3 regions of the Vibrio sp. R12-SG2-ISO1 genome follow, and region 1 is predicted to be linked to each of the others. Evidence: riboswitches for the same ligand, from Rfam matches in the RefSeq annotation. Region 1 holds a riboswitch; each other region holds the start of a gene.
What was found. Region 1 has a riboswitch for thiamine pyrophosphate ahead of thiB (thiamine ABC transporter substrate binding subunit). Riboswitches for the same ligand answer to the same signal wherever they lie in the genome.

Region 1 (7,180 bases):
GATATCGAGCGCCGCCAATACCGTTTGTTGAATCGCTTTTTCGCTTAAGTCTGACGTTGAGGCGCTGCCTTTACGCTGATTGCGGTAGACGGTAATACCGAGTGCACCGTCGCTGTTGAACTCCACATTTTCGACCTCACACATGCGAGTCGATACGCTTAAACCTGTGGTTTTACTGATGGCAACTTCCGCGGCATCCGCTTTTTCACCCGCCATCTCTAACGCTTTCGCGACGGCAGCTTCAAGCTCGATACGCTGCTGTGCCACTTGCTTTTTTACGTCCATATTCTCTTCATCAGTCGTTGCTTTGTCGCTAGGATAACAAGAATTTCGCTTTCTCCCCATGATTCTTGTTAAAATAGAGAAATAGACGTTCAAATGAAGGTATGAAAATGGCTCGCAAAAATCAGAAAGCGCCATGGGAACCAGAAGAAGAGATCATCTGGGTAAGTAAATCCGAGTTGAAGCGTGACATGGAAGAGCTGCAGAAACTGGGTGAAGAGCTCGTTAACCTCAAGCCCTCTGTGTTGGAAAAATTTCCACTCAGCGAAGACTTGGCCGATGCGATTCGCGATGCGCAGCGTTTTAAAAACGAAGCGCGCCGTCGTCAGTTGCAGTTTATCGGCAAATTGATGCGTCACGAAGACCCAGAGCCAATTCAAGCGGCGCTGGATAAAGTCCGTAACAAGCACTCTCAAACCACGGCGCTGCTGCACAAACTAGAGCAACTGCGTGACCGTGTGGTGGAAGAGGGCGACAGCGCAATTGAAGAGGTATTGACGCTGTATCCGGATGCGGACCGTCAGCGTTTGCGTCAGCTTGCTCGTCAGGCGAACAAAGAAAAACAAGCCAACAAGCCGGCTAAAGCGTATCGAGAGATTTTCCAGATCCTCAAAGCATTGAGCAGCGAAGAGCCACAATAACACGCTCTTAGTCAGTGATGATTGACGCGGATAAGTGCACACTTATCCGCTTTTTTTATCTCTGCTTTCTAGCCCATTGTTATAGCGCTCAGTTGTGCGCCGTGGTGGCCGCCTGAACAAATGCGCCGAGGCTAGAGTCCGAGTGGGTCGCTGCTAGTTCTGAGATCGGCCCAGTCGCTGCGACATGACCCTTTTCGACAAACGCAAAATGCGTTGCGATCGCTTTCGCATCACCCAAGTGGTGCGTCACCATCACGACCGTAATATCACGCTCACTCGCCAACTGTTTGACCAGTGATAGCATCTCTAACCTGAGCAAAGGATCGAGCGCTGAAAAGGGCTCGTCGAGCAGCCATATCGGCGCAGATTGTACAAAGCAGCGCGCTAACGCAACCCGTTGACGCTGGCCACCAGAGAGCTCATGCGGCAATCGAGACAAATACTCCGCCACCCCCACCTGCTGCGCCGCTTGCACTACCGCCTGTTTCTGCGTTGCAGACAACTTCAAGCCGGGATCCAATCCAAGGCCGATGTTTTCCAACACGGTAAGGTGAGCAAACAAGTTGTGTTCTTGAAACAACATCGCAAACGGGCGCTGATAAGGTGCCAGCCCGTTGAGTGTTTGACCTTGCGCTAAAATTTCACCGCTTAATGGTTCAATAAAACCCGCCATCAAGGCGAGTAAGGTCGACTTCCCTGCGCCACTGGGTCCCATTAGCGCGACGACTTGCCCTGCCTCAACGTGCAGATCAAACTGAAATGACTCGGCATGATAATCGTAATGCAGGTCACTGAGAGTGAGCATAGTGACTCCTATTGGTGGGGGTAGAGGCAGAGCGAGGGCGAAACAGGCGCTCCATCAGCGCAAAGCAGCCCACACTCAAAAGCAGTAAAGTGACCGATACGACCGCCGCCGCGTCCATTTGGTAGCTGCCGAGCAGTTGGAACAGGTAGAGCGGCAGAGTACGAAACTCCTGACTGCCAAACAGCGCGATGGCACTGAGATCACCCATAGAAAACATAAAGCTGATGGCAAACGCGTGCGCCAGCGGCCGTTTTAATGCGCGCCACTCCACCACTCGTAAACGGCGCCAACCGCGGATTCCAAGGGTTGCACAAAGGTACTGATACTGCTGCTCAAGTTGCAACATCGGCTGAGCCAAGGTTTTGATCACATAAGGCAGCCCCATTAACGCGTTGACCGCAACAACAACGACCAAGGCGTAGCTGAGCGCATCCGTCCACGAACGGAGCAGCAAAAAGAGCCCGGTCGAGATCACTAATCCTGGGGTCACCAGGATGATGGTCCCTAGCAGCTCTATCTTATCCGCGGTTTTCTCACGTTGATTGAGGCGCAGTCTTCGGCTCGACAATAAAATCGCCGTGCCCGCACTGACAGCGATAACGCTCGCCATGCTCGCCACTTTCAGTGACGCGCCGAGCGCGGACCAAAATCGGCCATCGCTCAGCACACTTAACGCCTGAGAATTCATGCCACTGGCTAGTACCATCCCAAGAGGCGGCAACACTAACAGCAAGCTAAATCCTACCCAAGCGCCATCCCAGCACTTAGAGAGTAGATTGTCTTTCACCACCAACGCAGCAGGTGCGTTGCTGCCCATCGAAGTGGCAATAGGTCGGGCGAAACGTTGAATCGATAGTGCCATTAAGCCACATAGCAACATCTGCCAAATCGCCAATAACGCGCCCGCTTGCAAATCAAAATCAAACTTGATCGCTTGGTAAATCGCGAGCTCAATAGTGGTCGATTTAGGCCCGCCGCCCAGTGCCATTACAGTGGCGAAACTGGTAAAGCAGAGCATAAACACCAACCCGCAAACGGGCGCTAATTGCTGCCTCATCCGCGGCCATTCGACCCACTTAAACTTTTGCCAATGCCCCATGCCTAAGTGGGCGCACAGTTTGTGTTGCTCCGCCGGAATCGACTCTAGTGATTGCAGCAGCAAACGCGCCGCATAAGGAAGATTAAAAAAGAGGTGCGCGAGCAAAATGCCGTGCAAACCGTAAATATTAAATGGCAACGAGAGATCCCACTGCGCAAGCTGTGTCGCCAGCCAACCACTGCGCCCATAAATCGCCAGCAAGCCAAACACCCCCACCAACACAGGCAGCACCAAAGTGGTCGCAAACAGCTTAAGTACCAAGGCTTTGCCGATAAACTGCCGCCGCGACAAAGCATGGGCGACGGGGATCGCCAAGCCGACACTGAGCAGCGTTGAGAGGAAAGATTGATAGAAGCTAAATTGGGTAACGTGGCGGTAATAAGGGTCTTGCCAAATGACACGCAGATCGAAGGAAGGCGCTTGATTGAGCAATGCCAGCAACGCAGAAACGACAAAGGCCGCGATCAACATCGCGACCCATACGCCTAATTTAGGGACAGATTGCACGAACGCCCAACCTTAGAAGGTCAACGCGTTTTGCCATTCACGAATCCACGCTTTGCGGTGGGTAGCCACCTCTTCAGCGCTAAAGCTCAAGGCTTGGCTTGGCTTCGTCAGGCTTTGATACCCTTCTGGTAACGCAACGTCAGTGACAGGGTACATCCAGTTCCCTGTGGGCATGGCCGACTGAAAGTCATCGCTGAGGATAAACTGCATAAAGGCATCCGCCAACTCGCTGTTCGCGCTCGTTTTAACTTTGGCGGCCACTTCTACTTGAGTGTAATGACCTTCCGCGAAATTCGCCGCAGCGAACTTAGCCTCATTTTCGGCAATCAGATGGTACGCAGGTGACGTGGTGTAAGAGAGCACCATGTCAGACTCGCCTTTTAAGAACATCGAGTACGCTTCTGACCACCCTTTCGTGACCGTCACTGTCTTTTTCGCCAACGCCTTCCACGCCTGCGGCGCTTCGTCGCCATAGACAGATTTCATCCACAGCATCAAACCTTGACCCGGGGTTGAGGTACGCGGGTCTTGGTAGATGACTGTTAAGTCGTCATTTGATTCCACCAGCGCTTTGAGGCTAGTCGGTGGCTCAGCTAAGGTCTCTTTGTTGTAGACAAACGCGAAGTAACCGTAGTCGTACGGCACAAAGGTCGTATTGGACCAGCCGCCTGGCAAGGTGACGGATGACGTATCGACGCTATGCTCAACCAACAAACCGGTTTGCTGCGCTTCTGCCATCAAGTTGTTGTCTAACCCCAACACAATGTCGGCTTTGCTATTGTTGCCTTCCAGTCTCAAGCGATTGAGGATAGAGACGCCATCATCCAAAGCTACAAAATTCAACGTACAGTCGCACTGTGCTTCAAACGCTTTTTTTACCGCTGGGCCTGGACCCCAATCGGCAGCGAAAGAGTCATAGGTATAAACGGTTAACGTATCGGCTGCGGTTGCAGAAAAAGACGTCAATGCCACGGCGGCACAAAGTGGCATAATTGAAGGGATAAAAGTGGATTTCACTGCTCGCTCTCCTTGTTGAGCCACGCAGGTCTGAGGGACAAACAGACGTCTGATGTCCTCGCTCAATTCCTACGCCAGCATTATCTGGTTCAGGTCTACGGGTCCCGAGCAAAGCTCGATCTCAGCGTCATTCAGTGAATGAATAGCTCCCCGATGAGGTTCGGCTTGATTGTAATAGGTCTGCCCTACAATAGCCATACTTGCGTGACGGCCCACCAAGGCGCAATCACGAATCGTTACGTTGATCATAGCCCCAGCGCGCCACCAAGGATTGCTCGATGCCGAGGTGATCCAAAATGCGCGCGACCATAAAATCAATAAGATCGTCTATCGATTTAGGTTGGTGATAAAAACCGGGCGCGGCGGGCATAATGGTAACGCCCATCTGCGAGAGCTTGTGCATGTTCTCAAGGTGCAAGGTTGAGAACGGCGTTTCTCGAACTACCAGCAGCAATTGACCACGCTCTTTCATCACCACATCGGCGGCACGTTCAATCAGATTATCGGACATACCATGAGCAATCGCAGCGACGCTTCCTGCCGAACAAGGGCAGACCACCATTTGCTTGGGCGCCGCTGAGCCAGAGGCCACGGGCGAGAACCAATCCTCTTTACCGCACACCACTAATTTAGCCGGGTCGCAATTAAGATGGGTGACTAAGGCTTGCTTGGCGCTGTCTGGATTGGCAGGCAGTTTTAATCCGTGTTCGGTGGCCAACACCACTCGCGCCGCCGATGAAACCAGCAGGTAAACCTGATAGTCCGCGGCCAACAAGCACTGCAACAAACGCAGCCCGTAAGGCGCGCCTGAGGCTCCGGTGAAAGCGAGGGTGATGGATTTTTCAGACATTATGCGTATCTCTTATTATTGGGCTAATTGCGCTAACAGTTTGTCGTGAATTCCGCCAAACCCGCCGTTACTCATCACCAGAATCTGATCGCCGGGGCGAGCATGCCGAGCGATATTGCGCACCAAGTCGTCGATGTCGTCAGAGACATAAGCAGGTTGCGCGCACTGCTCGGCAATCTCACTCACGGACCAGGTAATTGACTCAGGTTGAAAGAGGAACACTTCATCGGCCGCCTGCAATGAGGCCGCGAGCGTCTCTTTGTGCACCCCGCGTTTCATGGTTGCACTGCGCGGCTCCAACACCGCAAGGATTCGGGATTGACCCACCTTGTTACGTAAGCCGCCCAATGTCAGTTCAATCGCCGTTGGATGATGAGCAAAGTCGTCATACACAGTGATGTCATTGACCTGCCCTTTTAACTCTAAGCGGCGTTTGGTATTAATAAAGCGCCCTAACGCCTCACAAGCGTGATCCGGAGTGACACCCACATGACGCGCCGCCGCGATGGCCATCAACGCATTGCTGACGTTGTGATCGCCGACTAAATCCCACGTCACTCGACCCACTATTTCTCCCGCCAATAAGACATCAAAGACACTGCCATCTTGGGCCTGTTTTTGCGCTTGCCAGCCAGATTCGCACCCTGTGTACTCTTGTTCGCTCCAGCAGCCACGGGCAATAACGTCTTGCAGCGCCTGGTCTGATTGAGGAGTAAACATCCGACCATTGCCCGGTACGGTTCTCACTAGATGGTGAAATTGGCGCTTAATCGCTTCCAGATCATCGAAGATGTCTGCATGATCGAACTCAAGGTTATTCATGACCAAGGTACGTGGATGGTAATGAACGAACTTAGAACGCTTATCGAAAAAAGCGCTGTCGTATTCATCAGCTTCAACTATGAAAAACGGGCTGTTGCCCAATCTTGCCGACAAACCAAAGTTGCCAAGCACGCCCCCCACGAGAAAACCGGGTTCATAACCGCAATCTTCCAGAATCCAAGCGAGCATACTCGATGTGGTGGTTTTGCCGTGCGTTCCCGCGACCGCCAGTACCCATCGGTCATGCAGCAAAAACTCTTGCAGCCACTGCGGGCCGGAGGTGTAACGCAGGTTGCTATCAAGCACATGTTCGACACACGGGTTACCACGGCTCATCGCATTACCGATCACCACCAAATCGGGCGCCGGATTTAACTGCGCCGGATCAAACCCTTCTATAATTTCAATACCTTGCGATTCAAGTAGCGTGCTCATGGGCGGGTACACATTGGCGTCACTGCCGGTGACTTTGTGCCCCAATTGACGCGCTAAAATTGCCGCTCCTCCCATAAAGGTGCCACAAATTCCCAAGATATGAATATGCATAGAGTGATCCTGAAAAGGCTAATTTGAAGTGCTCATTATGGCGATAATGACTTGAAAAGCGAACCTCTTTGTCCTTGGGATGTGAAATCTTGGCACAATCGAGCAAAGTTTGTTCAAGATGAAAAACCGTGAAAATATTTGAATAATTACCAAAAAAATTGAGAGGTTAGACAGTTAGTTCGTTACCAATAATAAGATCATGGTTTTACAATTGCTCAAGGCAAAAACAAAAGCTCACGCATAGCTTCGTCCCTCTTGCGCCCCAACAATAAAATGGCAAGAGGTTGCCCAACTCCCCCCAAACTTATGCGATTTTAAGGAATAAACATGTCTGGAATGCGCACCCTTGGCGAGTTCATTGTTGAAAAACAGACGGACTTCCCCCACGCTAGCGGTGATCTATCATCCCTACTATCGTCGATTCGCCTTGCGGCTAAAATCGTCAACCGCGAAATAAACGCGGCTGGCCTTGGTGATATCACCGGTGCCGTTGGTAGTGAGAACATTCAGGGCGAAGCCCAACAAAAACTGGATGTTTACGCGAACGAGAAGTTCAAAGCAGCACTTGAAGCACGCGATCAAGTGTGTGGCGTAGCAAGTGAAGAAGAAGA
Region 2 (7,180 bases), on a different contig from region 1:
TGAAAATTGTTTTTGCCCATCGCTTTGGCGTGATACATGGCGTTGTCCGCGTAGCGTAGCAAGCTGTCTTGCGTCGCACTGTCTTCGGGATAGAGCGAAATGCCAATACTGGCGGACACATTCACCGCCACACCCTCTATATGAAACGGCTGCTGCAAGGTATCTATCAACTTGGAGGCGATACGGTTGGCGACACTGATTGCGCTATTGACGCTGTTTAAGTGACTCAGTACCACCACAAACTCATCGCCACTGAAGCGCGCCGACAAGTCGGTGATGCGAATGCTACTCTCAATCCGCTTTGCGACTTGCTCAAGCAAGCGGTCGCCCATCTCATGCCCATAAAGATCGTTGACGTCTTTAAAATGATCTAAATCGATGAACAGTAAAGCAAACGGCTTTTTCGAGCGGTCCGCGTTGAGGATAGATTGGCCTAGTCGGTCTAAAAACAGCGCTCGGTTTGGCAACCCAGTTAAAGGGTCGAAGTAAGCTCGGTTGTGCAGTTGCTCATTTTTCTCCTCTATTGCGGCTTTGGCTTGCGTGAGAGAGTGGAGCAATTGATCGCGGTTTTTCTCATAGCGGTGCTGCAATCGTATCGAGTAGGCAGCAATCACAATCACCGCAATAATCAGGGTGATGCTGGTTTGCGTGTAATTGGAAATCCCAGATTCATAACTGGCTTTGATCACGCGCTGGATCTCATCCGCTTGGCTGGCAAACTCCAAAAATTGCTCGTCGCGTCCGGCGCTTAAAAACGCATCCGCTCGCTGCGCCTGAATTTTTTGGTAGGTGGATTCCACATGAAGGCGAAATTGCGCCAGCGTTTTGCGAAGCTCAACCAGACGCTCACGTAATTCGTTGTCCGTGACTGGCTCATAATTGCCCATGATGCTCTCGCCGCCTTCAAGCAGCGCGACCACATGCCAATCGGCGATTTCTAAATAGTACCACACTTCCTGAATCGACTGAGCGGTATCGCCCGACATGATCTCATCAAACCAAAGGTAGGCCAGCGTACCGTTGACTTTAATTTCAGCGGCCGCTTCCGCAAGCGGGGACTTTTTCACTAAAAGATGGGTCGCTTGGGTCACTAGCGCCGACGTAAACGTGATCACCAACAAGGCGAGAATGGAAGTAAAAATGAATTTGCGCTTCATAGCATCACACGAACGTTTACCCACGTATTTTGCGGGCAGGAATAAAAACATAGGCGAGTCAGCCTAGTGAAGAAATGTTACAACCCCATGAAGATATTCAGCATAGTTATTATTGGTGAGTAATTGATGAATCTTTAGTGACAGTCCACGTGAAGATATTGAGCTCAAAAGTGCTAGCTCGTATAGTCGCGGTATGTTGATTCTTCCTTTGTGCTCAACCATGACTTTTCGATTGCGTTCGACTGTTCTTGCTTCTGTATGCCTAGCGCTGATGAGTACCACGGCACACGGGAAAGATCTGATCAAAATTGAAGGGTCGAGTACCGTGTACCCGATCACTCAAGCCGTCGCCGATCACTTTATGCGTGCCGAGCGGCACAACACCCAAGTGGTGGTGGGCATCACTGGCACAGGTGGCGGATTTCGCAAGTTTTGCCGAGGCCGCACGGATATTTCTAACGCCTCTCGCCCGATTAAAGAGAAAGAGCGAGCGCTGTGTGAGATCAACCACATCGACTATATTGAGCTCCCTGTCGCACTCGATGCAATAACCGTGGTGGTGAACAAAGAAAATCAGTGGATCGATGCGCTCTCTCTTGATGAACTGAAAACACTCTGGGAAAGCACCGCTGAACGCACGATAACTCACTGGCAGCAAGTCAATCCGCACTTCCCTGATCGCCCCATCGTCCTGCACGGCCCTGGATCAGATTCAGGCACTTATGACTATTTTGTTGAGGTGGTGCTTGATGGCAAAGCGAGTCGACAAGACTACACCGCGAATGAAGACGATGAAGCCTTAGTCGCCGAAGTGGCCGCCGACCCCAACGCTATGGCGTTTATCGGCTTTGCCTACTATTTGCAAAATCAAGACAAGTTGAAAGCGGTCGCCATCTCTCCCTCTGGCTTCAACGCGGTCAAACCCAGTGTCGAGAACGTGATTATGGGACGATACACCGCACTTTCCCGCCCTCTGTTTATTTACGTGAACAAACAGGCGCTAGAGAAGCGGCCATCACTGAAACGCTTTGTCGATAGTTATATCGACAGAGACAACATCAACAAAGTTGTCTCCCACTCTGGCTATATTCCTCTCTCCAATGATCGCTATGACGCGGCGCGTTTTATTCTCAACTCTAGCCGCTCTGGCTCGGTCTCGATGCCCAAATAGGGCCATGTGATGTGACTGCACACCATCGCGATTAACGTACATTTTGGTGACCAGAGAAAAAGTGGTGCACAGGCCCATGTCCTTGACCAATAGAGAGTTCATCGGCATGCGCGATGGCTTGTGAGATGTATTGCTTGGCCAAATGGACCGCTTTGTGCAGCCGATACCCTTGGGCAAGATAGGACGCAGTGGCCGATGACAACGTGCAACCCGTGCCATGAGTATTATGAGTGGCGACTCGTTTAGCGCGAATCAATTCACTGCCAGTCGTTTCAATCAGCAGATCGTTGCTGCTTTCGCCCTCTAAATGCCCCCCTTTAAGAAGCACTGTTTTGGCGCCCAAGGCGCGCAGGGCGTCAATCATCGCTCCCATCTCCTCTTCCGATGTCGGCGTTGCTCGCCCAGTCAGCGCCGCCGCCTCGGGTAAGTTTGGTGTGATCATATCGGCAAGCGGTAGCAGTTCTTTCTTGAGCGCCCCCACCGCACTGGCGTGCAGTAAGCTGTCACCACTGGTGGCCACCATCACCGGGTCCACCACTAGAAACTTGGGCTGATACGCCGCCAAACTTTGTGCCACGACACGGATGATTTCAGCGTCAGCCAGCATGCCAACCTTCACCGCCACGACATTGAGATCGCTCAATACCGCATCGAGCTGCGCTTGAACATGGTCGATAGGGATAGGATGAATGGCGTGAACGCCACGGGTATTTTGCGCGGTAATGGCCGTAATAACGGAGCAGGCGTAACTGCCTGTTGCACTGATCGCTTTGATGTCGGCTTGGATGCCCGCGCCGCCGCCACTGTCGGAGCCAGCGATGGTTAGGACAATCGGAGTTTGAGGGTCATAAAATGCGGTTTGGTTCATCGGTGTTCCTCACGCACGCGTCAGGAACTGTGTGCAGAGCGCGTTGGCCAAGCACAACACATAACGGGCGAGATTGTGGCGACCCCACGACACCGCGTTATGAATAGTTCCCTACGTCAGTGCTAACTGAATCAGGTTCAACGGGTCTCGCGATGCGATCTCAGCCTTCCTTCTATGCTTCTACGACAGGCTCGTTAATCAAGCTATCGTTATGATTCGAGCAGAAGGAACGCTCCCCGACTATGTCGCCAACCTTAACCCTGTGGTAGCGCAGATGCAACCTATTCAGATCACTTAAATAACCCGAGTGAATCGAGGAGTGGGCGATACGAACGCGACGTTTGGCACACAGAACATTATCGTTTACTCTTAATTTTATAAATTTTCGTTATTGATTTGACGGTTATGCTCAATCCACTCTGGCTCAAAACGTTTCAAACCTTGGTCGAGACCGGCCACTTTACTCATACCGCAGAAAAGCTGTTCATGACTCAGCCCGGTGTCAGCCAGCACATCAAAAAGCTCGAACAGGCTTGCGGCTACCCACTGATTGCGCGTCACAACAAGAGCTTTGAAGTAACGGAACAAGGCAGACAGGTCTATCAGTACGCAAAGCAGCGCGCCAAACAAGAAACAGACCTGATTGCTTCGTTATCTCAGGATGACGCGCATCGAGGTGAAGTGTCGGTCTCTTGCTCTGGCGCGTTGGCGCAGCTTATCTACCCGCATCTGCTCGATTTACAGTGTGAATTTTCACAACTGGTCGTCAAGCTGGAAGTCGCCCCCAACCGCAAGATCATCGACGATTTGGCTGAGGGACGCGCCGATTTGGGCCTTGTCACCCACATTCCGCTCGACCCGAGAATCGAAGCGCAGGAGATAGGTCAAGAAACCATGTGTTTGATTGTACCGGCAAACGTCGACGAGCCTATCACCCCTGAACTTCTCCTTGAGCTCGGTTTAATTCGCCACCCCGACGCGGAGCACTATCTCTCGCTCTACTTTTCGCAGTGTGGCGACAAAGCGCTGGCGGGGATTGATATTCGCGCCCTGCGCACCTCGGGCTACATCAACCAACTCAGCCAAATTCTTCTGCCAGTTGCCAAAGGGCTCGGTTTTACGGTGCTGCCACACAGCGCATTCAGCTCTTTCACTTTGCGCGATCAACTTGCTGTGCATCAGCCAAAGAGAGCCGTCGTCGAGACCCTGTATTTGGTGAGCAAGAAACAAAGAGCGTGGCCAGCCCGTTTTCATACGGTGGTGGATAAGTTGACGGACGTGATCTCGCTATAACGCAACGCACTGCCATAGCCAAAATTTTCGATAGGCTTGAAACGCAAAATGGAGCCCAAGGCTCCATTTTTGCTGCTGCTTCAACGCTCATTATCGTCGTTTATTTGAGGTCATGCCTCTAAGACGTCTTCGCCAGCGAGTTCAGATATAATCAGTAGATCGGACTCATCCAGTTTAAGCCCCAGCATAGGGAGACCATGCTGAGCACTCCAACAACATAAGAAGACCACACAACCTAATGCTACCCAAAGTAGTGATACCATAGCCTAACCTCCTCCTCCTCAGTTATCATCACCGTACTTGATAACCTAAAGGTGCCACTTCTCTCATCAGAAGGCGCTCAGATAGACTTTATTCTTTTTACGTTGGGGCGTCTGAACCAATAGAAATGGGGTAGATTCGCCGGGTCAATCGCTCAATGTCGTATTGTTATCTGGAGTTTATTCGGATTAGAACACCTTAAGGTTATGCTGAGTACTCTTTCAATATAGGGATTGCGATTGTGAAGCGCAACACTCTTTGCGGTGAACACACGAAACCTTGACGTTTTTTATGCGAGCGATCGCATAAATATGCCAATGTGGAGATCGGCAATAGAAAATGGGCGCTCGTGGCGCCCATCTTGATGCGAATGATTGTTGATGCAAACAGTGAGACAGCTTAAGCGCCAATAACGCCGCCATCTTCACGGGTAATGGCAACAATGGTGGAGCGAGGCTTGCTGTCACCACCACCTGGGTAGTGAGAAGGCGCACCTTTCTCGCCCGGATGCTGAACACCCACAAACATAGTTTTGTAGTCGGCGGAGAAGGTCAGCCCCGTGATCTCACAAGCAATTGGCCCCGTCAAGAAACGTCGCACTTCACCAGTATTAGGATCGCCGCACAACATTTGGTTGTTCCCTTGACCTGCAAAATCGCCCTGATTTGAGTAGTTTCCGTCCGTTTGAATCCACAAACGACCGGCTTTATCAAAGCCGATACCATCCGGGCTATTAAACATGTTGTCGGCGTTGATGTTGTCACTACCCGCGTAGAGCGAATCTTTGTGCACCGTTGGGTTACCCGCAATCAGGTACAAATCCCAATCAAACTCTGCTTGGGTGTGATCGCCCGAGGTCGGTACCCAGCGAACAATTTGTCCGTAGTGGTTCTCAGCACGAGGGTTAGGACCACCGACAGGTTGGCCCTCTTTTACGCCGCGGTTTTTGTTGTTGGTGAGGGTACAGAACACGTGTTGGTTGTCTGGGTGCACCGCCACCCACTCTGGGCGATCCATCGTAGTCGCGCCAACTTGAGTCGCCGCGCGACGTGCAAAAATCATCACCTCGGCTTGATCGTTAAAACCGTTCTCTTTAGTCAGACCATTTTTGCCATAAGTCAGTTCAATCCACTGGCCTTTGCCTTTCAACTCGTTGTCGTCCATCTCGAACTTGGCGACATACAAGGTGCCCTCTTCAAGCAAGTTGCGATTGGCAGCATCATTGCCCGGTTGGTAGCGATCGCGAGAGACAAATTTGTAAATGTGCTCCCCGCGCTCATCATCACCTAGGTACACCACGACATGACCATCATCGTTGATCAACAGTGCCGCATTCTCGTGCTTAAATCGCCCGAGTGCAGTGCGCTTAAGCGGCGTCGACGTCGGATCGTTTGGATCGATCTCCACAACCCAACCAAAACGGTGTGGTTCATTCGGATGCTTAGCGACATCGAAACGCTCATCGGTATCATGCCACTGGTAACTGCTCTTCGCTGCTTTGATTCCGTAACGTTTATGATCGTCGCTCAACTCTGCCGTCGTACTGGTGCCAAAATAGCCGTGGAAGTTCTCTTCACAGGTTAAGTATGTGCCCCAAGGCGTTTGACCGTTGGCGCAGTTATTAAAGGTGCCGAGTGGCGCTAAGCCTGAAGGATCCAATTTGGTTTTCATCAACGCATGACCCGCCGCTGGGCCTGTCAGGCGCATTTCTGTGTTAGCGGTAATACGGCGGTTGCGTTTCCCCGCTTTATCCACTTTCCACTCTCCGCCAGATTTGACGATTTCGAACACCGTCACACCGTGTGCCGCTTGCGCTTTTAATACGTCGTCCGCCGTCATCGCGTTACCGCCATGTTCGAATAAGTATTCGTAATTGGTGTATTCGTTGTTCACCGCAATAACAGCGCGATCGTCACTGATAGGGAATAGGCTCATCCCGTCGGTGTTGTCACCAAACTGACGCGCTTGCGCGGCTGAATCTTGCTTACCGCTTTGATCAAACTCTGGCGCATCAGCAAAAATAGGATCACCCCAAGAGAGAAGCGGCGTGGCTTTATAACCTTTGGGTACGATGATCGCATCTTTTGTCGAGGCAGGCACTGCTTCGAAGTTGAGCAAACGACTATCACTCGATGCCGCTATCGCTTTCGCGATCGGGTTGAGGGAAAGAAACGCCCCTGCACTGACGGCAGCGGTTCCGGCTAAGAAACGACGACGAGATAGTCGCGCTTCGATCATCTGGCTGAATTGTGAATCCTGTTCATCACGATCCCACATTGCTGACTCCTTGCTGAATTATCATTATATAAGCGAGCAAATGTTAGGCGAGCAAAGTTACACATCAGTTAAGGTTTTGTTTAATAAATACAAAGTAAAGATGATGCTTTTACTTCGATTACATGACAAGACCAATAAATGGCGATCTCAGTC
Region 3 (7,180 bases), on a different contig from region 1:
CTTTGCCCGCGATAGTAAGCGGTGTTATTGGCGCCATGATCAGCCTCCTGCAATGGCTTGAAATAGTGCGATGGCATCGCCTTGAATGACGATATGTCTGTCCCACTCGCTGCGCGGAACGACACAGTTATTGATGGCAAACACACAGCCCACCTCGGCGAGCGATAACTCAGCAATGAGCGCCGTCAATGTTGTCCCTGCGTGAGTCGTATGAGTTTCACCATTGACGGTGATAGTGATGGGTTCCATGTTCATTCCTTAACGGTGTTCGACTGACACACGTGACAAGTGGCATCCACTGAGATAGCTAACGTCTGCCAGCGCATCGTAAGTCCATCAAACAGGTGTAATGTTGATGGGCTAAGCTGTGGCTCATCAAGGGCTAACCATTGAATCGCCGCCAGCGCTTGGTAATTACCTAACGTCCCTACTACCGGACCTACCACGCCAAGTTCACTGCATTTTTGGCCAGAAGGAAGTGAATCGAACGGGTATAGGCAGTGGTAGCATGGACTATCTTGCTGATAGTCAAACAACGCGAACTGCCCTTGCCATCCAATGGCCGAAGCCGAGTTCAAAGGTGTCCGGTTTTTGAAGCAGAGCCGATTGATTTGCTGGCGCGTTTCAAGGTTGTCTGTGCAATCAAGCACGATGTCGGCAAGCATGATCTCAAGCGCAAGCTGGGTATCATCGAGCCGTTGGTCCATCGCGCGAATGCGAATCAAAGGGTTGAGGTGCTCTAATTGACTCTTAGCCGCCAACGCTTTGCTCTGCCCTTGGTCATCGTTTCGATAGATGACTTGGCGCTGAAGATTGCTTAGCTCGACACGGTCATCATCCACCAACACCAATTTACCCACACCAGCGGTAGCTAAATAAAGGCTTGCCGCTGACCCGAGGCCACCACAACCAATCAGCAACACATGAGCATTCGCCAACTTTGCTTGCCCTTGTTCACCCCATTGCGGCAGCGACACTTGTCTTTGGTAACGTAAGAACGCCTCGTCAGACAGGATGGTCATCCGTGATCTCCTACTTGCTTGTTTGCCTTCATCAACTCAGTAAAAGCCGCAATGACCGGTTTTGGATCATCGGAGAGCGTAATCGCACGTACGACAGCCAAGCTTGAGACGCCGCACTGCCACACCATCGCAGCGTTACCTTGGTCGATACCGCCAATCGCAACCGTAGGAAAGCCCATACCTTGCGAGCGAGGAATCGAATCAATCAACTGTTGATAAAGCTTCAAGCGCACTAAACCTTGCGGCTTTGAAGGCATAACTTTGGTCGTGGTTGGGAAGATATGCCCCAGTGCGATGTAGCTTGGCGCAATCTGCACAATACGCAACAGTTCGTAATAGCCATGTGTCGAGAGCCCTAAAGCGATATCTGCCTGTGACAATGCCTGCAAGTTCGACGCTTCAATATCTTCTTGGCCAAGGTGAACACCGAATGCACCGTGCTTTATCGCCAACTGCCAATGATCATTGATAAACACGTGTGCTTGATATTGCTGACCCAATGCAATTGCACGAATCACCTGCGCTTCCAAATCGGCTTGCTGTGGATCTTTGATGCGCAGCTGTATGGTTTTAATGCCTAGAGGCAGCAATCGTTCAATCCAACGGACATCGTCGACCACCGGATAGAGACCCAACACCTCTTTCACCATAGAGGGAAAAGAGATCGGTTGGCCTTCGGTTTTCCAACCGACACGAATGCCGAGAGTTTCGTCTTCCAGCACAGGCGTAGGAAACTGCTCAAAACAACAAGGCCATTGAGATGTTTCACGTGAAACATGCCCCATCGCACGTGCGAGCGTCAGTGCATCTTCAACGGGAAAATCGAGCGCCCGCAAGGTGATAAACCATGCGAAGTGCTGTGTAGGATCAAGCGCCATTTGGTGGACATTAAGCGCACGCACTTCAGCATGAGGCGGCGTGCTGTGCTGCCAAATATCAAGCATGCGTCCTTCGCACCTCGCGCCAATAACGATCGCATGCGGGGCATAGTCCGCCAGCGAGACATCACCCTCTGCAACTGAGTAAACCAGTTGATGGACGTTTTGTTCGCTATCGTCAGTGAGAGAGGAAGACTCGGAGACTTGCGTATCCCGAGCAATCCAAACAGAAGAAGACGCACCGCGCAGTTCAACCGTCGACTCAGCCCCGTCAATCAACTGAATCTCTTGTATGGCGAACCCTTGCTCGCCGGCCAATGCCAAGCATTGCGCGATATCATCGCGCAATGTGGGTTGTGAGTGAGGAATCACAATGTTCATCGCCGCGTTCCTACGACTCTGCACTTTCAGGCTGCGCGGCAGGATGATACAGCTCAGAACCCGATTGACGGAACTCCTCTGACTTTTGGCGCATCCCTTCGAGTGGATCGTCGAGCATTTTAACGGAGATGGCTTGGTCGGCTTCGACTTGTTGCGTGTCTTTAGCGTACTCGCGCACTTCCTGAGAAATTTTCATCGAACAGAATTTTGGTCCACACATTGAACAAAAGTGAGCCACTTTGCCCGACTCTTGCGGCAAAGTTTCATCGTGGAAAGCTCGCGCTGTATCAGGGTCAAGCGACAAGTTGAACTGATCCTCCCAGCGGAACTCAAAGCGAGCTTTTGAGAGTGCATTGTCACGAACCTGAGCACCAGGGTGGCCTTTAGCCAAATCCGCCGCATGCGCCGCGAGTTTATAAGTAATCAAGCCCGTCTTAACGTCTTCTTTATTGGGTAGACCCAAGTGCTCTTTCGGCGTCACATAGCAGAGCATCGCACAGCCGTACCAGCCAATCATCGCGGCGCCAATGCCAGAGGTAATATGATCGTACCCTGGGGCAATATCGGTCGTCAGAGGACCCAAAGTGTAGAATGGCGCTTCGTGGCAGTGCTCTAGCTGCTCATCCATATTGGCTTTGATCATGTGCATAGGTACATGCCCAGGGCCTTCAATGATCACCTGTACGTCATACTCCCACGCGATCTTAGTCAGTTCACCCAACGTGCGTAGCTCAGCAAACTGCGCTTCATCATTGGCATCGGCCACCGAACCTGGACGCAAGCCATCACCGAGCGAAAGCGCGACATCGTACTTGGCACAAATTTCACAAATTTCGCGGAAGTGGGTGTAAAGGAAGCTTTCTTGATGGTGAGCGAGACACCACTTAGCGATGATCGAGCCGCCGCGAGAGACAATACCCGTGACACGTTTGGCCGTCATCGGCACATAACGCAACAGCAAACCGGCATGAATCGTGAAGTAATCGACGCCCTGCTCAGCTTGCTCAATCAAGGTGTCTCGCATCACTTCCCAATTGAGGTTTTCTGCAATGCCATTCACTTTTTCAAGCGCTTGGTACATAGGCACGGTACCGATCGGAACTGGGCTGTTACGTAGAATCCACTCTCGAGTCTCGTGAATATTGCGTCCGGTCGACAAATCCATCACTGTATCGCCACCCCAACGTGTTGCCCAAACCAATTTCTCAACTTCTTCCTCAATGGAAGAGGTCACGGAGGAGTTGCCAATATTGGCGTTCACCTTGACCAAGAAGTTGCGACCAATGATCATTGGCTCCGCTTCCGGGTGGTTGATGTTGGATGGAATGATGGCACGGCCCGCGGCCACTTCTTGGCGGACAAACTCAGCACTGATGTCCTTTGGCAAGTGGGCCCCAAAGCTTTGACCTGGATGCTGTTGGTTCAACACCTCATCGCGATAACGAGCACGCCCCATGTTTTCACGCAGAGCGATGTATTCCATTTCCGGTGTAATCACACCTTGACGCGCGTAGTGGAGCTGAGTAACACACTGACCGCTTTTCGCACGGCGAATGCGAGGTAAGTTACCATAACGCAGCTCGTCTAGCGTATCGTCTTCCAAGCGCTGTTTGGTGTATACCGAACTGACCTCATCGAGCAGCTCCGTATCACCGCGCTCTTCAATCCACTGTTCACGTAACTTAGGTAATCCATGGTAGAGGTCAATCGTATGGTCAGGATCGGTATAAGGACCAGAAGTGTCGTAAACGCGAATCGGCTCATTGGGCTCAAAGATCGGCGCGTCTTTAGTACCGCCAATCAAGCTGTCAGCAAGGGAGATTTCTCGCATAGGAACACGAATATCAGGTCGTGAACCTTCTACATAAACCTTGCGTGAATTGGGGTACGCCTGTACCGAGAGGGTATCAATAAACTGTTTGGCTTCCAGTCTCGCTTGTTTGCGATTCGACATAGCATTTTTCCTTGCTCTTTATTGCTCGTAGGAGCATGAGTGTTAGAGATAAAAATGCTTGGCGGAAAGATGCGACAAGAGGGCGATCTGACGCGGGTATCTATCTGTAGATAGATCGCATGACGCTCAGATCAGAGAGAACGAATCCTAGATTAGGAGGGTCGATATCTTCTCTTGTTCCCTTCGCAGGTATTAACCTGATCAGGTTCAACGGATCCCGAATAAACGGTCTCAGCCTTATGGCACTCCGACAAGTGAACCGAGTATATAAAAACGGCTTGGATAAACCAAGCCGACCTGTGTAAATTTTGTCTAGTGAGGCTCAAAGCACCTCTAAGCAAGCTAGCTTTTGATCAGCAGTTGAAAGCCCACCCAAGCGGCAGAGATGCTTAATACCACATTGAGTAAGACATTGAGTCCCATCTTGAAAAAGGCGCCCTGCTGCATGAGTAAAACGTTGTCCATCGAAAACGTAGAGAACGTCGTCAAAGCACCAAGAAAACCGAGCCCGATGATCTGTCTCCATGGTTCAGTCGCAAGGTTGCCATTTTCAAACGCGGCAATCAGTAAGCCCATCGCCAGTGAGCCGACTACGTTAACAGTTAGCGTACCGTATGGAAAACCTCGCCCCAGTAATGTCGCACACAGCTCAGACACTAAATAACGAGAGCACGCACCAACGGCGCCACCCATGGCAATAAACCCTAAAATTGCAAACTGACCCATAACCCCTCCAAATTTATGGCGTTAGTGTAGCGCCAAACAGACAAAAAAACAGACTTCAGATCAATGTAATGACGCTAAACATCCTGCTAGATTTAAAAAGTTACAGGAGTCACTTTACTTCGATGTAGCCCATCAAACCGGTTTTCATGTGCTCTATGACATGACAGTGATACATCCACCGACCGGGGTTGTCCGCGACGAAAGCCGCTTTGGCACGACCATTCTTGCCCAGTAGTACCGTATCCGTATGGAACGGCTCTGGGAGCGGCTTACCGTCCATTTCGAGCACGGTAAAGGTGTGGCCATGAAGATGAATAGGATGATGGTACTGAGTGACATTTTTAAGATCGAAGATGTAGGTTTTGCCTAGCTCCAACTGTGCCAGCGGCGCAGGAATCGAATGACGACTCATCCCCTGCCACGCCACCTTGTTGGTCAACCAAAAGGTTGGACTCGCCTTGCCATCTTTGCCTACGGGCGTCACCGCACCTTGCCACTCAAACACAAAGTCAATCTCTTCAGCGTTGGCAAGATCGAGCGCGGGCACAGGGTTAAGAGGCAAGTTTGGCAGCGCTTGATCCTGTGGCAAATCAGACGCGACGACATCAAATTCACACAGAGGAAAAGGGAAACGCCCCTTCATTTGACGAACAAACACTTTGTTGCCAGCAGATGGTGCAATCAGACCAAGATCCACCCTCATGCCCGGTCCCATTTTATGCTGAGAGAGCTCAATTGGCGTGCTGACCGGGTTACCATCAATCGCCAATATCCAAGCCTCTGCCCCTTCAATCGCTATTGGATAGGTAATGGTATTGTCGACATTTGCAATGCGTAAGCGAGTGGTCGCGTGTGCTTTAAGCGTATATACAGGCTCATGAACGCCATTCACACTGCTCCACTCCCCTGGAGTGCCCATCCGAGCACTTAAACGTGGAATCATTCTCTCCTTCCACTGCCCCTGGCTGTCAATGTGCCAATGCTTGAGCATCAACGCATGCTCTTCATCAAAAACCACGGGGTCGCGCTCTTCAACAATAATCAGTCCAACGAGTCCTCGCCCTAACTGTTCAACGCTGTTCATGTGTGGGTGATACCAAAACGTGCCTGCGTCAGGCGGAGTGAATCGATACTCAAACGTCTCTCCCGGCATGATAGGCGCTTGACTGAGAAAAGGAACGCCGTCCATCTCGATAGGAATTCGCAAGCCGTGCCAATGTATGGTTGTAGGCTCTGACAGTTTGTTAGTGAAACGAATCACGACCTCTTCCCCCTGACGACAATAGAGTGTCTGCGCAGGGATCGCACCATTAAACCCCAGTACGTCTGTTTGATACCCAGGGACGAGTTCAGCCCGGCTAGGCTCAGCAGTGAGCTCGTAAACATAGCCTTCTCGAGTCCGAGTTTGCCGAGTCACTGAACAAGCAGGAATCATTGAGAGAGCAGACAAAGCAAGTGAAGATTGAAGAAATTGGCGACGACTCAAAGCCATAACGGTAAACACCTAAAACAGACAAGACGTATAATGTAGCAAAATACTGCGAATGATTCTCAGTGCAATGAGCGATTTGTGGTTTTGTCGCGTGCAAGATTAAAAAACGGAGACAAAAAAGGCTCTAGCCTTACGTCGGGGACGCCTAGTCTAGAGCCTCAAATCTCAAATGTGGTATTTATATATACAAAAAGGCTCTAGTCTTTCGACTAGAGCCTTAAAATATGGCAGGGGTGGAGAGATTCGAACTCCCAACACGCGGATTTGGAATCCGCTGCTCTGCCAATTGGAGCTACACCCCTAAAATAGGTTCAAATTGTTCGTGGAAGAGAGATTCGAACTCCCAACACGCGCCTTCTCGAAGACTTTGGGGGAATCCGCTGCTCTATTAATGAGAGCTACACCCCTAAAAATTAGATTCAAAAAAACCTCGATAAACGAGGTTTATAAGTGGCGGAGTGGACGGGACTCGAACCCGCGACCCCCGGCGTGACAGGCCGGTATTCTAACCAACTGAACTACCACTCCGCAGTGGTCTATTTAAAGTCTTATCTCAATCGTGCTTCAAATAGATAATGTTCAAAGCCTGGCGATGTCCTACTCTCACATGGGGAAGCCCCACACTACCATCGGCGCTAATTCGTTTCACTTCTGAGTTCGGCATGGAATCAGGTGGGTCCAAATCGCTATGGTCGCCAAGCAAATTTTGTTTAAGTTCCTAGAAGCT

Region 2: linked by a shared signal. The riboswitch ahead of thiD (bifunctional hydroxymethylpyrimidine kinase/phosphomethylpyrimidine kinase) and the one ahead of thiB (thiamine ABC transporter substrate binding subunit) in region 1 are both predicted to bind thiamine pyrophosphate.
Region 3: linked by a shared signal. The riboswitch ahead of thiC (phosphomethylpyrimidine synthase ThiC) and the one ahead of thiB (thiamine ABC transporter substrate binding subunit) in region 1 are both predicted to bind thiamine pyrophosphate.

Annotation. Positions count from the first base shown of each region.
Region 1 covers NZ_JCBDGO010000010.1:107,471-114,650, forward strand. The annotation lists gene pmbA (metalloprotease PmbA) at 1-285, opposite strand, end outside; gene yjgA (ribosome biogenesis factor YjgA) at 393-923, shown strand; gene thiQ (thiamine ABC transporter ATP-binding protein) at 1,012-1,728, opposite strand; gene thiP (thiamine/thiamine pyrophosphate ABC transporter permease ThiP) at 1,712-3,298, opposite strand; gene thiB (thiamine ABC transporter substrate binding subunit) at 3,347-4,324, opposite strand; TPP riboswitch at 4,401-4,514, opposite strand; gene AC6R10_RS09625 (flavin prenyltransferase UbiX) at 4,578-5,201, opposite strand; gene mpl (UDP-N-acetylmuramate:L-alanyl-gamma-D-glutamyl-meso-diaminopimelate ligase) at 5,217-6,569, opposite strand; gene fbp (class 1 fructose-bisphosphatase) at 6,897-7,180, shown strand, end outside.
Region 2 covers NZ_JCBDGO010000019.1:265,314-272,493, forward strand. The annotation lists gene AC6R10_RS14500 (putative bifunctional diguanylate cyclase/phosphodiesterase) at 1-1,157, opposite strand, end outside; gene AC6R10_RS14505 (PstS family phosphate ABC transporter substrate-binding protein) at 1,378-2,328, shown strand; gene thiD (bifunctional hydroxymethylpyrimidine kinase/phosphomethylpyrimidine kinase) at 2,360-3,196, opposite strand; TPP riboswitch at 3,288-3,445, opposite strand; gene AC6R10_RS14515 (LysR family transcriptional regulator) at 3,602-4,489, shown strand; gene AC6R10_RS14520 (hypothetical protein) at 4,600-4,752, opposite strand; gene AC6R10_RS14525 (PhoX family protein) at 5,150-7,027, opposite strand.
Region 3 covers NZ_JCBDGO010000002.1:1,348-8,527, reverse strand. The annotation lists gene AC6R10_RS03395 (thiazole synthase) at 1-37, opposite strand, end outside; gene thiS (sulfur carrier protein ThiS) at 40-249, opposite strand; gene AC6R10_RS03385 (HesA/MoeB/ThiF family protein) at 252-1,016, opposite strand; gene AC6R10_RS03380 (thiamine phosphate synthase) at 1,019-2,281, opposite strand; gene thiC (phosphomethylpyrimidine synthase ThiC) at 2,292-4,235, opposite strand; TPP riboswitch at 4,397-4,495, opposite strand; gene crcB (fluoride efflux transporter CrcB) at 4,578-4,961, opposite strand; gene AC6R10_RS03365 (multicopper oxidase domain-containing protein) at 5,071-6,453, opposite strand; tRNA gene AC6R10_RS03360 (tRNA-Trp) at 6,679-6,755, opposite strand; tRNA gene AC6R10_RS03355 (tRNA-Asp) at 6,905-6,981, opposite strand; rRNA gene rrf (5S ribosomal RNA) at 7,038-7,153, opposite strand.